Regions from separate parts of the Lachnospira eligens ATCC 27750 genome, predicted to be linked through region 4. Evidence: predicted binding sites of a transcription regulator. Region 4 holds the regulator's gene; each other region holds the start of a gene.
The links. The regulator Rex, encoded in region 4, represses fermentation and respiration genes when NADH is low (regulators of the CRP and FNR family bind a similar motif). The targets are predictions, from matches to a motif close to ATTGTTAANTANTTAACAAT.

Region 1 (4,224 bases), 240 kb from region 4:
ATTGTCAGCCTGCAAAGGTTTATTCTTAATAGCACCACAGACTTCTCCATCCGCCACAATAAAATCCTGTAATGCATAACCGACAATTATACTGCTGTAATTACTTATCAATGAGTTTTCTTTTTCATACATAATAAAGTCCTCATCCAGCTTAACAGAGCCATAACCTTCAATTTCAACGCTGTCTTGTGAAACTGACAGCACCTTTCCACTTACAACATCCGTCTTTGTATTAACTCCAACAATCTTTCCATTCTCAACGATAATATCACATAAACACCCGGTTACATCTTCTGCTATCTTTCCAGTATTGAATTTCTTTATATTACCATACATATTGGCAGTTATTGTATTGTCTTCTATATTAGTTACATATACATTTTTATAAAGATTGATTTCTGACGATGTGTCCTGATATCTTGATTTAATCATACATGACATATATATACATGCTGATGACATAAAAATCACCAGTGCAGAATAGGCTAAGAATATTATTTTTGTTCTCTGTTTCATATACTATTCTCCATACTAAATTAAGTGTCCTTGTTCAGACAAGCTCTTGATAGTATATGCTGAAAATTGAAGTTTTAGAACTAGGTATGCTCATCACTTTTCACGCAAAAAGCTTATATGCCAGAACTAAGTTCTGGCATTGTCGCGTTGCTCCTCGAATATAAAATCATAAAAAGCGACGCATGCAAGCATGGCCGCTTTTATAATTTTATATTCTCATCGCTTTTCGCGCAAAAAACAGGCTGTCACATATGTGACAGCCTGTTAATAATATCCCAAAACGCCGCTCCCCACGCTTTCGACTCCTAGCGAAGCTAGGTGGGCAACCGCATCCAGACCGCTGCCTTCCACTGACTAAGGAGGCTTGACATTGGAATGGAGATATAGGAATCCCGTCGATGAAATGTAGGATCAAAATAATGTGGTTTTGCGAACGTCCCAGGAAATATTCTATTGATACGTAATCTGTACCGATGTATTGATTATACATCTTCTTTACTGATTACACAATATTATATGTCAAAAAAATTCAAATATACCTGCGAATGAATTCAATTCAGACGCAGGTATATAATCATAATTCAAACTCTGTAATGATTGAAAATTAAAGCTGTGGACCAGCAGCAACTAAAGCCTTACCAGCTTCGTTACCTGTGTACTTAACAAAGTTCTTATTGAATCTTGCAGCAAGATCCTTAGCCTTAGTCTCCCACTCAGAAGCATCAGCATATGTATCTCTTGGATCAAGGATTGCTGGATCTACTCCAGGAAGCTCTGTAGGAACTTCAAAGTTGAACATAGGAATCTTCTTTGTTGGAGCTGTATTAATAGCACCTGAAAGGATAGCATCAATGATACCACGAGTATCCTTAATAGAGATTCTCTTACCTGTTCCATTCCATCCTGTGTTAACTAAGTAAGCCTTAGCTCCACTCTTTTCCATCTTCTTAACAAGCTCTGCTGCATACTTTGTAGGATGAAGCTCAAGGAATGCCTGTCCGAAGCAAGCTGAGAATGTAGGTGTAGGCTCTGTGATTCCTCTCTCTGTACCAGCAAGCTTAGCAGTAAATCCTGAAAGGAAGTAGTACTGTGTCTGCTCTGGTGTAAGAATAGATACTGGAGGAAGTACTCCGAAAGCATCTGCTGAAAGGAAGATTACATTCTTAGCTGCTGGAGCTGAAGAAATTGGTCTTACTATATTCTCAATATGATTGATTGGGTAAGATACACGAGTATTCTCTGTTACGCTCTTATCTGCAAAATCAATCTTTCCATTCTCATCAAGTGTAACGTTCTCAAGAAGAGCGTTTCTCTTAATTGCATTGTAGATATCTGGCTCTGAGTCCTTATCAAGGTTGATAACCTTAGCGTAGCATCCACCTTCGAAGTTGAATACGCCATTGTCATCCCAACCATGCTCATCATCACCGATAAGGAGTCTCTTAGGATCTGTTGAAAGTGTTGTCTTACCTGTTCCTGAAAGACCAAAGAAGATTGCTGTATTCTCTCCGTTCTTATCTGTGTTAGCTGAGCAGTGCATTGAAGCAATACCCTTTAATGGAAGGTAGTAGTTCATCATAGAGAACATACCCTTCTTCATCTCTCCACCATACCATGTATTAATGATTACCTGCTCATGGCTTGTAATGTTGAATGCAACACATGTCTCTGAGTTAAGGCCTAATTCAGCATAGTTCTCAACCTTAGCCTTAGAAGCATTATATACAACGAAATCTGGCTCGAAGTTCTCAAGTTCTTCTGCTGTTGGCTTAATGAACATATTAGTTACAAAATGTGCCTGCCAAGCAACTTCAACGATGAAACGAACTGCCATTCTTGTGTCCTTGTTAGCTCCACAAAATGCATCAACTACGAAAAGTTTCTTATTAGAAAGCTCTGCCTTAGCGATGTCCTTAACCTTAGCCCATACATCTTCTGACATTGGGTGGTTATCGTTCTTATACTCATCTGATGTCCACCATACAGTGTCCTTAGAGTTCTCATCAACAACAATGTACTTGTCTTTAGGAGAACGACCTGTATAGATACCTGTCATAACATCAACAGCTCCAAGTTCGCTTTCCTTACCAACTTCATAACCTTCGTTAGTAGACTTAGTCTCTTCCTCGAATAATAATTCATAAGAAGGATTGTAGACGATCTCTGTAGCACCTGTGATGCCATACTTGCTTAAATCGATTTTTGCCATCTTACATAAACCTCTTTTCTTATAATTTCTTGTAAATTATTACAAAATTCTTTTTAATTCTATACCATGCCCTAATTAAAATCAATAAAAAATTGTTAAATTTTTCTCGAAATCGTGTATATATTAATTTTATTAATCAGTTATTCTTTAGGAACCGTCTTTTCGTACTTGATATCTTCAATTGTTTCACTTGAAAGCCTGATAGCCTCAAGTACCACATTTTCTGCAACTCCCATGTTCTTGGCTACTTCTTCCACCGTAGGTTTTCTTCCTAATTCTTCTTTAAGTCTTGTTCCCCAGTCATTTACAAGATTGACTTTATTGAGAATTTTTCCCGAAACCATATTAACATCCGTCTGTTCATCTATAAGCATATTAAGACTGCCTTCAATAAGCTCCTTAACTGCTTCGTCAATTCCTTTAAGCACATTAAGAAGGTCTTCCTGTCCACCTTCTTTAATCTTATCCTTCCACTCATAATTATTAAGCCATTCCTGCTGTCCTATATATGCTGTCATAGCCAGATTGGCCTCCTGTACAAGGTCACATGCAAGAACTCCCTTTCCTCTGAATGGTTCTATCCATGACGCAATCTTTTCAAGATAACTTTCTGTAAACAGTTTTAGTGATTCTTTATCATTGTCCTCAACTATGTTCATAAGAAGATATGACCTTGTAACATCTGTCATAGGCTGTATTCCTGATATATCCTGAAGATATATTTTCAGATACTTCTCATCCTCTTCGTAATCAAGATGACTTACAATATCATCCGCAACCTTCTTATCTTCCTGCTCTTCCTTAGAAATATGTTGTCCTGACTCATCAATATTATCATCTGAGGCACTTTCCATCAGCTTTAGGAATTCATTATCTACGCTGTCTTCACCCTGTATCTTAATTCCATTAGCCATCAGATATCCTGAAATCATCTGGAATTTGGCATCATCTAATGCCATATCTTTAAAAAAGCTGTGTACATCCTCTCTTGTAACAATATTGCCATTAACCTTGGCATATTCTTTAATGCTTCCGACAGCCTCCATAAATGCTGCCTGGGAATCTTTATTTTCAGCCATATTATCTAACCTCTTTCAACTTAATTCGTTCTGTATAATATAACACATAAGTACGCATTTGGTAAATGTATTATTTCAGTATACACATTTGACAAAAGCAGACCCACAGCTTATAGTTTATATAGAATATAAGAAAAGAGGAGATTTCATAATGAGAATCGCATTAATTAATGAAAACAGCCAGGCTGCAAAGAACGAGATGATTTATGCATCACTTAAGAAGGTTGCAGAAAGCAAGGGACATACAGTTGATAATTATGGTATGTACTCAGCTGATGATAAAGCACAGCTTACATACGTACAGAACGGTATCCTTGCTGCTATTCTTTTAAACAGCGGTGCTGCTGACTTTGTGGTAACAGGTTGCGGTACTGGTGAAGGTGCTATGTTAGCACTTAACTCTTTCCCTGGAGTTCTCTG
Region 2 (4,224 bases), 220 kb from region 4:
CCAGACCCTACTTAACAAAAATAAGGTCCGGATTAAAATATAATTATATAACTATGTCAGTAAAATTAATTACTTATCGTTAGCTGCAACTACGCCTGGAAGTTCTTTACCTTCAAGGAATTCAAGAGATGCTCCACCACCTGTAGAGATGTGTGTCATCTTATCTCCAAATCCTAAGTTGTTAACAGCAGCTGCTGAATCACCACCACCAATGATTGTTGTAGCATCTTTAAGCTGTGCAAGTTCTTCTGCAACAGCAATTGTTCCTGCTGCGAAATTAGGGAATTCAAATACTCCCATTGGTCCATTCCATACTACAGTCTTGGCATCCTTTAAAGCTTCCTTGTAAAGCTCACATGTCTTAGGTCCAATATCCATACCCATGTCATCATCTGCCTGATGTCCTGCTTCTACGACATGTGAAGGAGAATCATTGCTGAATTCCTTAGCTACAACTGTATCGATAGGAATAAGCATTTTAACGCCCTTTTCTTCAGCCTTCTTCATCATTTCCTTAGCAAAATCAAGATAATCATCCTCTACTAATGACTTACCTACATTACCACCATGTGCCTTCTGGAATGTATAAGACATACCACCACCGATAATAAGTGTGTCAACCTTATCAAGAAGATTATTGATAACTGAAATCTTAGAAGAAACCTTTGAACCACCAAGAATTGCAACGAAAGGTCTTACAGGATTATTAACTGCATTTCCAAGGAAATCAATTTCCTTCTGCATAAGATATCCAACAACAGCTGTATCAACAAACTGTGTAACACCTACATTAGAACAATGCGCTCTGTGAGCTGTACCAAATGCATCATTAACAAATACATCTGCAATAGAAGCTAAATCCTTAGAAAATGCTTCACCGTTCTTAGTCTCTTCTGGTCTGAATCTTGTATTTTCAAGAAGAATAACATCTCCATCATTCATTGCAGCAACAGCTGCTCTTGCATTATCGCCTACAACAGTATCATCTGCTGCAAACTTAACTTCCTGACCAAGAAGTTCTGAAAGTCTCTTTGCAACTGGTGCAAGAGAAAATGCAGCATCTGGTCCCTTTGGCTTTCCAAGATGTGAACAAAGAATAACCTTTCCTCCATCAGCAATAAGCTTCTTGATTGTTGGAAGAGCAGCTACAAGTCTTGTTTCATCTGTAATTCTGCTTCCATCTAAAGGTACATTAAAATCACATCTGCATAATACTCTTTTGCCCTTTACATTGATATCATCAATAGACTTTTTATTAAGCATATTAATATCCTCCATATAATACATAAAATAGCTACATATACAGCTTTATAAAAAACCGGAGAATAGTCATACCATTCTCCGGCAAAAACAATCTAAATGATTAGTTTAATTCAGCGAAGTACTTAATTGTTCTAACCATCTGGCTTGTGTATGAGTTCTCATTATCATACCAAGAAACAACCTGAACCTGGCAACCACCGTTTGGAAGTTCATTAACCATTGTCTGAGTAGCATCAAATAATGAACCAAATCTCATACCAACGATATCGCTAGATACAATCTGCTCTGTATTGTAACCGAATGACTCTGTTGCAGCAGCCTTCATAGCAGCATTAACTTCATCAACTGTAACCTTCTTAGCAACTACAGCATTAAGAATTGTTGTAGAACCTGTAGGTGTTGGAACTCTCTGAGCAGCTCCAATAAGCTTTCCGTTAAGTTCTGGGATAACAAGACCAATAGCCTTAGCAGCACCTGTTGAGTTAGGAACGATGTTGCAAGCACCTGCTCTAGATCTTCTTAAATCACCCTTTCTCTGTGGTCCGTCAAGGATCATCTGGTCACCTGTGTAAGCATGAATTGTACACATAATACCTGACTCGATTGTTGCACAATCGTTAAGTGCCTTAGCCATAGGAGCTAAACAGTTTGTTGTACAAGAAGCAGCTGAGATAATCTGATCATCTGCTGTAAGTGTCTCATGGTTTACATTGTAAACGATAGTCTTAAGGTCATTTCCAGCTGGAGCTGAGATAACTACCTTCTTAGCACCTGCATTAATATGAGCCTGTGCCTTAGCCTTAGATGTATAGAATCCTGAACACTCAAGAACTACATCAACACCAATCTCTCCCCATGGGCAGTTATTAGCATCTGGCTCTTTGTAAATCTTGATAGTCTTACCTTTAACTGTGATTGTACCAGCCTCATCATCAGCTGTTACCTGATCTTCCTCACCGAAGTTAACATATCTTCCCTGTGATGAGTCATACTTTAAAAGATGAGCAAGCATCTTAGGGCTTGTTAAATCGTTAATAGCAACTACCTCATATCCTTCTGCACCAAACATCTGTCTGAATGCAAGTCTACCGATACGACCAAAACCATTGATTGCAACTTTTACTGACATAAAAACAATTCCTCCTAAAATGAATTTTTATAACATAGTTTGTTAAAATTTCAACTACCGTGTATTTTACATAAGAAGAAGCAAAATATCAAGGCTTTCTTCCCATTTTTTACATTTTTGCACTTTTTTCAATAATAACTCATTATCAATTAGTCATTTTGACGAAATTTTAACAAATTCTGTATCCAATATTATCTACTTAACACTAATCTCTGCTTAATACTGGCTTAAAGGAAACATTTCTTTGTATTCCTCAAAATATTTATCAAAATTAGTTCCATTATCTTTCTTGAGATTAATAAGATACTCATGTGTATCAAACACATTTAACTCAAGCTCAATAATCGCAACTGCCACGTTAGAACAATGGTCAGCAATTCTCTCGAAATCTGTAAGCAGATCATTAAATATAAAGCCCTGATGAAGTGTACATTCACCTTTCTGGACACGCTTGACATGATTCATCTTCATTTCATCACAATATATGTCAACGAGTTCTTCTAACGGCTCTGTCTTATAGGCATATTCAACCTTGTTCTGTTCAAATGCATCTATTACATTTCCAACTATTTCTTTCATAATTAGTGACATCAGTTCAACATCTTCAACAGCACAATCAGAAAACCTAAGCTTTTCATTAAACAGTTCTGCTGCTGCCTGTGATATGTTAACAGCATGGTCACTTATTCTCTCAAAATCAGAAATTGTATGGAGAAGCTTTGAGACCTCCTTGTTCTGTCCAGAAGTAAGCTCCTGCTGTGTAATCTTTACAAGATAAGTTCCAAGCTTATCTTCATATCTGTCAACCTTATCTTCTCTTCTCTGAATCTTGTCATATTTTTCCTGCGAAAATGTATCCAGTAGTTCCATGGAACGAATAAGATTTTTCTGTGCCATATGTGCCATTGAACAAAGAACTGACTTAGCCTGTTCAATAGCAACTGTAGGATGAGCAATAAATCTGTCATCAAGTACACTGATTTCAACAATATCTTTATCTTCCTCATCAACAACCTCCTTGAAAATTGCACATACCATCTTTTCAAGGAATCTGATGAATGGAAACAGTACAGCAACTGTTGCAACTCTGAATAAAGAGTTCACAAATGCTATCGAAACAGTTGTCATCGTTCTGTCCATAAATGAAAAATGCACAAAATGATTAACACTATAAAATACTACTGCCCATATTAAAGCACCAAGTGCATCAACAAGAAGATATACAAATGCTGTTCTCTTACCATCTGTAGTCGCACCAAATGAAGAAATGATAACAGGCATGGCAGCTCCGACAGCAATACCCATTATAATAGGCAGTGCTACTGAAAATGAAATAGCTCCTGTAACTGATAAAGCCTGAAGAATACCAACTGTAGCAGATGCACTCTGCAAAACAGCAGTAACCAAAAGTCCTATAAGTATTCCTATAAATGGATTAGAAAACTTAGTAAGCATATCAATAAATGCCGGCTCAGATCTTAATGGTGCAACTGCTGCACTCATGTTCTGCATTCCTACCATAAGGATACAGAAACCTATCATAATATCACCTATATGCTTCTTAGTGGGGTTCTTACAGACCATCCTGAACATGATTCCGATAACACCAATAACAGCAGCAAGAACCTCTGTTGAAAGTAAGTCTACCCATCCGGCACCACCACTGATATCAGAAAGACATAATACCCATCCAGTAACAGATGTACCTATAATTGCGCCCATAATAATACCGATAGCCTGTTTCATTTTAATCATACCGGCATTAACAAAACCAACAACCATAACAGAAGTTGCCGACGATGACTGGATAATTGCCGTAACACCTGTACCAA
Region 3 (4,224 bases), on a different replicon from region 4:
ATAGCTATATATGGAAGTCTGGCTGAAATATATAATCTGCTTTACGATGAAGGTTTTGAATATATTAATAAATCTGTAGTTGTTAATTTTTATCAAGTTACAAACATTAAGAATAATTGCGTGAAATTTGCAGATGGTAATTATATCGAAATTAGCAGAAGTAGGAGAACTTTTATTATGGATAAGTTTTTTGATGTTGTTAAATAATGACAGGAAATATTAATAGTTCTTACAAAATGGAAAGTGAGGATTGTTTATGAGATATTATACTGTATCACAGTGGCTTATTTTTTTCTTTATATATTGTTTTTTAGGTTGGATATGGGAATGCTGTTATGTTTCAGTGAGGAAACATAAGTGGGTAAACAGAGGCTTCCTGCATGGTCCATTCCTGCCAATATATGGTTCGGGGGCAATTGTAATATTGATTAGTACGATTGCAGTGAAAGATATTGTTCCATTAGTTTTTCTGTTTGGAATGGTATCATCTACAATACTTGAATTCTGCACAGGCTGCTGCATGGAGAAGCTTTTTGGTGTAAGATACTGGGATTACAGCAATCTTCCACTTAATTTTAAAGGGCATATATGTTTCTTTATATCACTTGCATGGGGAGCATTCTCTATTTTGCTTGTGTGTGTAATACACAAGCCCATCGAAGCAACAGTACTTATGATTCCAAGAACAATAGCAGATATTATTGCAGTAGTTCTGGCAATATACATGGCAGCAGATTTTGCTGTTTCAATTAATGAGGCTATGGACCTTAAGGCGACACTTGAAAAATTTACGAAAGAGAATGAACAGCTTCAGATGTATGCCAGAAGAATGGAGATTACGGCCACATTTGCAGAAGAAGAATTTAATAAGAAAAAGGAACAATTCATGGCAGCAGTGGCTGAAGAAAGAAGACAGTTATCTGAGAGAGCTGATAGAAGATACAGTCATATTACAAATATTATTAAGAGAAATCCTAATGCTGTTTCGAGAGTACATAAAGAATCTATTAATGAAATCAAAGAAATTATTGCTAACAGAAAGGCAAAGAAGGATAATTAATGTTGGAAAAGATATTGTTATATAATGTTAAGAACCCTCAGCATATCATTAAAGCAGCATCTAATATGAGAATTATAAGTGGATTCATTAATGAGTCGGATACAGACCGGACTCTGGCAGAAATTGCAGATGATGTAAGAGGCATATCATTATCAGATGCAGAGGGATATCAGCCACAAGAAAATAAAGAGAGTCTTATTGTATTTTGTGATGTGACAGATAAGCATATGGATAAGCTTCTTTTTGAAATGAGACAGAAGAGTTTTGATGTATCATTTAAGGCAGTATTGACAGATACTAATAGAAAGTGGAATATTAAGCAGATGCTTGTGGAGATGAGAAGAGAAAAATTTGAATATATGCGGAGAAATATGAAATAATAATTATTAAAGATAAAGGAGATAAGATATGGAAATCAAACATGTAAAAGCAAGTGAATTCAATAATGAGGTACTTAAAGCGGATAAGCCGGTTCTTGTGGATTTCTGGGCAGACTGGTGCGGACCATGCAAGATGTTAGGACCAGTTCTTGAACAGGTTGCAGCTAAGGTGGATGATGTTCAGATTGTAAAGATTAATGTGGATGAGGAATCATCAGTTGCAGAGAAATATAATATTATGTCAATCCCTACATTACTTTTATTTAAGAGTGGTGAGTGTGTGGCAAAGAGTGTTGGTTTTATAAGTGAAGGACAGGTAATGGAATTTATTGGTAAATAACATTAATACAGCCTGAAGTACTGATGAATACTGCATTTATAAAGGGGGAATATTTCACGATATTCCCCTTAAATTGTACAAAATTAAATACTCTTGTTAAACCTATTGATTTATTATCAGAAGCATGTTAGAGTAATCATGGTCAAATTGTTATGGATTTGTCAATGTATATTTATAGGAACAACAAGTATCCTATAATGCATGGCAATTTTTATTTTGACTAAGATTGTATACAGTGTACAAAAAGAAATACATTTTTCTTAAAATGTACATTGAAATATATTATATTTAAGGAGGATCAATTCAAATGGTTGAGAAGACACAGTGGGCTGGATTCAAGGGAAGACTTTGGAAAGAAGAAATCAATGTAAGAGATTTCATTCAGAACAATTACACACCTTATGATGGAGATGAGAGTTTCCTTGCAGGTCCAACAGAAGCAACTAATAAGCTTTGGGGAAAATTACAGGAGCTTCAGAAGGAAGAGAGAGCTAAGGGCGGAGTTTTAGACATGGAAACTAAGGTAGTTACAGGTCTTACAGCTTATGGCCCAGGATATATAGATGAATCAATGAAGGATCTCGAGCAGGTAGTAGGTCTTCAGACAGATAAGCCACTTAAGAGAGCATTTATGCCATATGGTGGTATTAAGATGGCTGAGGAATCTTGCGAGAACTATGGTTATACACCAGATCCTGAATTACACAAGGTTTTCACAGAATATCATAAGACACATAACCAGGGTGTATTCGATGCCTATACACCAGAGATGAGAGCTGCAAGAAGATCTCATATCATCACAGGTCTTCCAGACACATATGGTCGTGGACGTATCGTAGGTGATTACAGAAGAGTTGCTCTTTATGGTATTGATTATCTTATTAAGTGCAAGGAAGAGGATAAGGCTAACTGTGGATGCGGAGTTATGACTAACGATGTTATCCAGTTAAGAGAAGAGCTTACAGATCAGATTAATGCTCTTAAGGGAATGAAGGCTATGGCTGCTGCATATGGCTATGATATTTCTGAGCCAGCTACAACAGCTAAGGAAGCTGTTCAGTGGTTATACTTTGGTTACCTTGCTGCTATCAAGACACAGAACGGTGCTGCTATGTCAGTAGGTCGTGTTTCTACATTCCTTGATATCTATATCAATAAGGATCTTGAAGCTGGTAAGATTACAGAGGCTGAGGCACAGGAACTTATCGATCATTTTGTTATGAAGTGCAGAATGGTTAAGTTCGCAAGAATTACATCATACAATGAATTATTCTCAGGAGATCCTACATGGGCTACTCTTGAGGTTGGTGGTACAGGTATCGATGGACGTTCTATGGTTACTAAGAACGATTACAGATTCCTTCATACTCTTGAGAACATGGGACCTTCACCAGAACCAAACCTTACAGTATTATATTCATCAAGACTTCCTGAGAACTTCAAGAAGTATGCTGCTCATATCTCAGTTACAACATCTTCTATCCAGTATGAGAACGATGATGTTATGAAGGTAACATGGGGAGATGATTATTCAATCTGCTGTTGTGTATCTGCTACACAGACAGGTAAGGAAATGCAGTTCTTCGGAGCTAGAGCTAACCTTGCTAAGTGCTTACTTTACGCTATCAATGGTGGTGTAGATATGAAGTCTAAGGTTCAGGTTGGACCAGCTTATAAGCCAGTTACTTCAGATGTTCTTGAATATGATGAAGTTGTTGCTAAGTTTGAAAAGATGATGGATTGGTTAGCAGATCTTTATGTTAATGTACTTAACCTTATCCATTATATGCATGATAAGTACTACTATGAAGCTGCTGAGATGGCTCTTATCGATACAGATGTTAAGAGAACATTTGCAACAGGTATTGCAGGATTCTCACATGTAGTAGATTCACTTTCAGCTATTAAGTATGCTAAGGTTACTGTATCAGAGAGAGATCCTGAGACAGGTATCGCTATGGCATTTAAGACAGAGGGAGACTTCCCTAAGTATGGTAATGATGATGACAGAGCTGATGATATCGCTGTATGGCTTCTTAAGTCATTCCTTGACAAGATTAAGAAGAGACATACTTACAGAAATTCTGAGCCAACAACATCTATCCTTACAATTACATCTAATGTAGTATATGGTAAGTTTACAGGTAACATGCCAGATGGACGTAAGGCTGGTACACCACTTGCTCCAGGTGCAAACCCAAGCTACGGTGCAGAGCAGAACGGACTTCTTGCTTCACTTAACTCTCTTACAAAGCTTCCATATGAGTGGGCTCTTGATGGTATCTCTAATACACAGACAATGAACCCAGATGCTCTTGGACATGATGATTCAGAGAGAGTTAACAACCTTGTTAACGTAATGGACGGATACTTCGATCAGGGTGCTCATCACCTTAACGTTAACGTATTTGGTAAGGATAAGCTTCTTGATGCTATGGAGCATC
Region 4 (4,224 bases):
TAGCATCTGCAACTGCATTTGCAATATCTGATGCCGTCATCCCTGCCTTTCCCCTGTTTAATGCTGCAATATCTCCAGCTTTTCCGTGAACATATACAGCCAGACATGCTGCCTCAAATGCATCAATTCCCATAGCTGTAAATCCCGCTGTCAGTCCTGTAAGAACATCTCCTGAACCTCCCGTTGACATTCCATCATTACCTGTACTGTTGATATACACATTTGTTCCGTCTGTTACAACTGTTCTTGCATCCTTTAATACACATATGCACTGATGTTCTTTTGCAAATTCTTTTGCACACTGTACCAGATTCTTTTTAATATCTGACACACTTTTTCCTATAAGCCTTGACATTTCCATAAGATGCGGCGTAACAATAATATTGCCTTCAGCATTTCCCCTAAAATCAATTTTTTCTGCAGCTATAATATTTAGTGCATCTGCATCTAATATTCTGACCTTATCATTAATTTCAATAACACTTCTGGTAATCTCTGCTGCCACTTCATTCATAGAAAGACCTGGTCCTGCAGCTATACTTTTTGCCCATGCAAAATCCTTTTTCAATTCTGCTGCAAGAGGCTTATTATCCTGATAAGTTGCAATCAGGCATTCTGGCATCCGTACAAGTAACGGTGTTTTATTTGCTTCATGTGTAAGAATCTTAACAAGTCCTGTTCCACTCCTGTATGCTGCGCTTGCTGATAAAACCGCAGCACCCCCCATATCCTTAGAGCCTGCTATTATAAGCGTTCTTCCGTATGTTCCCTTGTTAGAGTCCGAAGTTCTCACAACAAGTCTATCTATATCGTCATCCGTATATGTGAATGTTCTGCCAAAGCCATCCACTTTATTATGTAACACATTTTCAGGAACAAATCCTGCATTAACAACCTCCACACTACCACTGTATGTTGCTCCCGGATAAAACATGATACCTGTCTTTTTATAACCAAATGTTACAGTATAATCAGCTTTGACAGCCACTCCCATAATCTGACCATTATCAGCATTAATTCCTGATGCAATATCCACAGCAACAACCACAGAGCCTTTTTCCCCTGCTTCGTTGACAGCTTCTGCAATCTGTGCATATCTTCCTTCAATATTTCTTGAAAGTCCTATCCCGAACATTGCATCTACAATATAATCATATTCAGAAAAATCAATATTGCCATTATATTCCACACATTCTATTCCAAGATTGCTGACAATATTTTTCTGCAGTCTGTATTCTTCTGTTCCCTCTGATGTTCCCGCAATAACAACACTTACATTAATGCCATTCTCATTGAGCTGTCTTGCAACGGCAAGTCCATCTGCACCATTATTGCCACTGCCACATACACATACAGTTTTGATGCATTTATTACTTTTCTCTCTGGTAATCAGACCTTTTAAAAACACTGAAACCCCCAGTGCGGCTCTTTCCATAAGCACCACTGAGGGAATCTTAAACTCTTGTATTGAACAGTTATCAACTGTCTTCATTGTATGTGAATCTGCTAAATATTCCATAACCTTATTCCTCGTTAATTCTGTCTAATTCTTTCATGACATCTGCTCCTAAAATATCATGCATTGATGAATACATACGATTATTAGCTTCTTCTTTATCCTGCCTGATAAGAATATTCTTCTTTAACTTTACTCTGGTTGCATTAATCCATTTATCAAGTACTTCAAGATCTTCTTTGTTACTGTTAATCTTATTATAACACACCTTTACTGTCTCTATAAGCAGATTTCTGTTAGCATCAACAATATCCCTCGGTATATCAAGTGCCTCATCCTCAAGACTGTTAATCTTATCCTTTGCCTCCTGGATAAGTCTCTGATTCTGCTCCATAACCTTAGCTTTCTTAGGATCGTTATCTTCATCCTGCATATTATCAACAACATCCTGAATAAGCTGTTTTTTTATCTTTTTTACTTCTTTTATGTCATTATTAACCTGTCCCTGCTTCTTAAGCAGCTCATTAAGGCGCTTTTCCCAGTAACGTATTTCGTCCGTCTTTAACTTATCTGTTATAAGGTGATACCATCTTTCATCAAGAGTAAGTATCGGTATATCATTTATGGCTGTACAACTTTTCAGCTTCTCAATATCAGGTTCTGCCATATTATCCTCCCAAACAGTTACTTTCTGTTAGCAATAGTATATGAAAGTCTCATAAGACTTTCTGACAAATGTACATTCTCAACAATAACATCATCCGGAAGATTAAGATCTGTATGTGCAAAGTTCCATATAGCCTTGACTCCTGCATCAGCAACAACCTTTGCTATCTGTCTTGCTGCTTCTTTAGGAATAGTAAGTGCAACTATCTCGATTTCATTATCTTTAATAAAATCAGTAAGTTCATTCATCATCCTTACTTCTATTCCACGAATCTTAGTGCCCTTAATCTTAGGATTATTATCAAATATTCCCTTAATAACGAATCCTCTTTTTTCAAAATCACTATAATTAACTATTGCCTTGCCTAAATTACCGGCTCCGATAATAACCATATTATGATTTCTGTCTATTCCAAGAATCTTGCCAATTTCTTCATACAGGTACTGCACATTATATCCATATCCCTGCTGACCAAAGCCTCCAAAATTATTAAGATCCTGTCTTATCTGAGAGGCAGTCACTTTCATTCTGGCGCTCAATTCTTTAGATGATATTCTCTGTACACCAGACTCTATCAGTTCTCCCAGATATCTGTAATATCTTGGCAGCCTTCTTATTACCGCCGATGAAATCTTTTTTTCTTCCATTACCATAAACCTCCAGACTACAATTGCATATATAAAAAACACATCAAATATTATATAAATCAATTATACTAAGTGCTATAATTATAAACATTTTTTCTCGATATGTCAAAATTTTAACCAAGAACTCTTTTAGCAATATCAACAGATTCTTTTGCATCCTTTGCATAGAAATCTGCATCTATCTCTTTAGCATATTCCGGAGTAAGTACTGCTCCGCCAACCATAACCTTACAATCAAGATTATTTTCTCTTATAAGTGCAATTGTTTCCTTCATAGATACAAGTGTTGTTGTCATAAGTGCAGAAAGTCCACACAGTTTAACATCATTATCTCTTATTGCATCAACAACTGTCTGGTACTCGACATCTTTACCAAGGTCAATAACATCATATCCATAATTTTCAAGAAGAACCTTAACAATATTCTTACCGATATCATGGACATCCCCCTTGACTGTAGCTATAACAATCTTTCCCTTGCTTACAGGAGCATTATCAGACATAACCATATGCTTTCTTATAACTTCAAATGCTGCCTGTGTAACTGATGCTGCCATAATAAGCTGTGGAAGGAACAATGTACCCTTCTCGAATTCAGCACCTATCTTATCAAGCGCAGGAATAAGCACCTGATTAACAATCTCCATCGAATCCATAGTTTTAAGAAGTGCCTCTGTTATCTCAGCCCCTTCATTTTTAAGTCCTTTTTCTACGGCATAGAAAAGGTCATCTCCTGTATAGTTCCCATCCTTCTTTTCCTTCTTGACAGGATCAATCTTAGAAACATTTGGCATAGCGCCATAGTTTTTTATATAATCAACTGAATTCTTATCAATATTGGCAAGAAGCTTGTACGCCCTTACCGCACCTGTCATCTCTGGGATGTTAGGATTTATAATCGCAAGGTCAAGTCCGTTAGTAAGTGCCATTGTAAGGAAAATGTGGTTTACAAGCACTCTGTTTGGAAGTCCGAATGAAATATTAGAAACACCAAGCACTGTCTTTAAGCCAAGCTCATTCTTAACTGTATGAAGTGCATTAAGAGTTTCCATTACGCCCTCCTGTTCAGCAGAAGCTGTGAGTGTAAGGCAGTCAATATAAATATCTTCTTTAGGGATTCCCATTGCAACAGCCCTGTCCATAATCTTCTTTGCTATTGCAACTCTGTCCTCTGCCTTCTTAGGAATGCCATCTTTATCAAGTGCAAGTCCGATAACTCCTGCACCATATTTCTTAACAAGAGGAAGAACATTGTTAAGAGACTCCTCCTCACCATTAACTGAGTTAACAAGCGGCTTACCATTGTATACACGGAGTGCTGCCTCAAGTACTTCAGGTATTGTAGAATCGATCTGAAGTGGGACATCTACAACTGCCTGTAATGACTTTATTGTATCAATCATCATTTCACGCTCATCAATTCCCGGAAGACCTACATTGACATCAAGAATATC

Region 1: a site for Rex is predicted at 2,817-2,836, ahead of pckA (phosphoenolpyruvate carboxykinase (ATP)). Genes of this name have one in related genera too.
Region 2: a site for Rex is predicted at 2,550-2,569, ahead of gap (type I glyceraldehyde-3-phosphate dehydrogenase). Genes of this name have one in related genera too.
Region 3: a site for Rex is predicted at 1,927-1,946, ahead of pflB (formate C-acetyltransferase). Genes of this name have one in related genera too.

What each region holds. Positions count from the first base shown of each region.
Region 1 covers NC_012778.1:1,181,021-1,185,244, forward strand. The annotation lists gene EUBELI_RS05660 (SpoIID/LytB domain-containing protein) at 1-516, opposite strand, end outside; RNA gene ssrS (6S RNA) at 785-964, opposite strand; gene pckA (phosphoenolpyruvate carboxykinase (ATP)) at 1,121-2,725, opposite strand; gene EUBELI_RS05670 (sigma-70 domain-containing protein) at 2,866-3,804, opposite strand; gene EUBELI_RS05675 (RpiB/LacA/LacB family sugar-phosphate isomerase) at 3,956-4,224, shown strand, end outside.
Region 2 covers NC_012778.1:1,201,175-1,205,398, forward strand. The annotation lists gene EUBELI_RS05760 (phosphoglycerate kinase) at 70-1,263, opposite strand; gene gap (type I glyceraldehyde-3-phosphate dehydrogenase) at 1,364-2,392, opposite strand; gene EUBELI_RS05770 (Na/Pi cotransporter family protein) at 2,609-4,224, opposite strand, start outside.
Region 3 covers NC_012780.1:34,504-38,727, reverse strand. The annotation lists gene EUBELI_RS10650 (LytTR family DNA-binding domain-containing protein) at 1-207, shown strand, start outside; gene EUBELI_RS10645 (putative ABC transporter permease) at 257-1,060, shown strand; gene EUBELI_RS10640 (DUF3783 domain-containing protein) at 1,060-1,440, shown strand; gene trxA (thioredoxin) at 1,469-1,780, shown strand; gene pflB (formate C-acetyltransferase) at 2,088-4,224, shown strand, end outside.
Region 4 covers NC_012778.1:1,419,124-1,423,347, forward strand. The annotation lists gene EUBELI_RS06675 (bifunctional ADP-dependent NAD(P)H-hydrate dehydratase/NAD(P)H-hydrate epimerase) at 1-1,519, opposite strand, end outside; gene EUBELI_RS06680 (hypothetical protein) at 1,524-2,123, opposite strand; gene EUBELI_RS06685 (redox-sensing transcriptional repressor Rex) at 2,141-2,770, opposite strand; gene EUBELI_RS06690 (homocysteine S-methyltransferase family protein) at 2,884-4,224, opposite strand, start outside.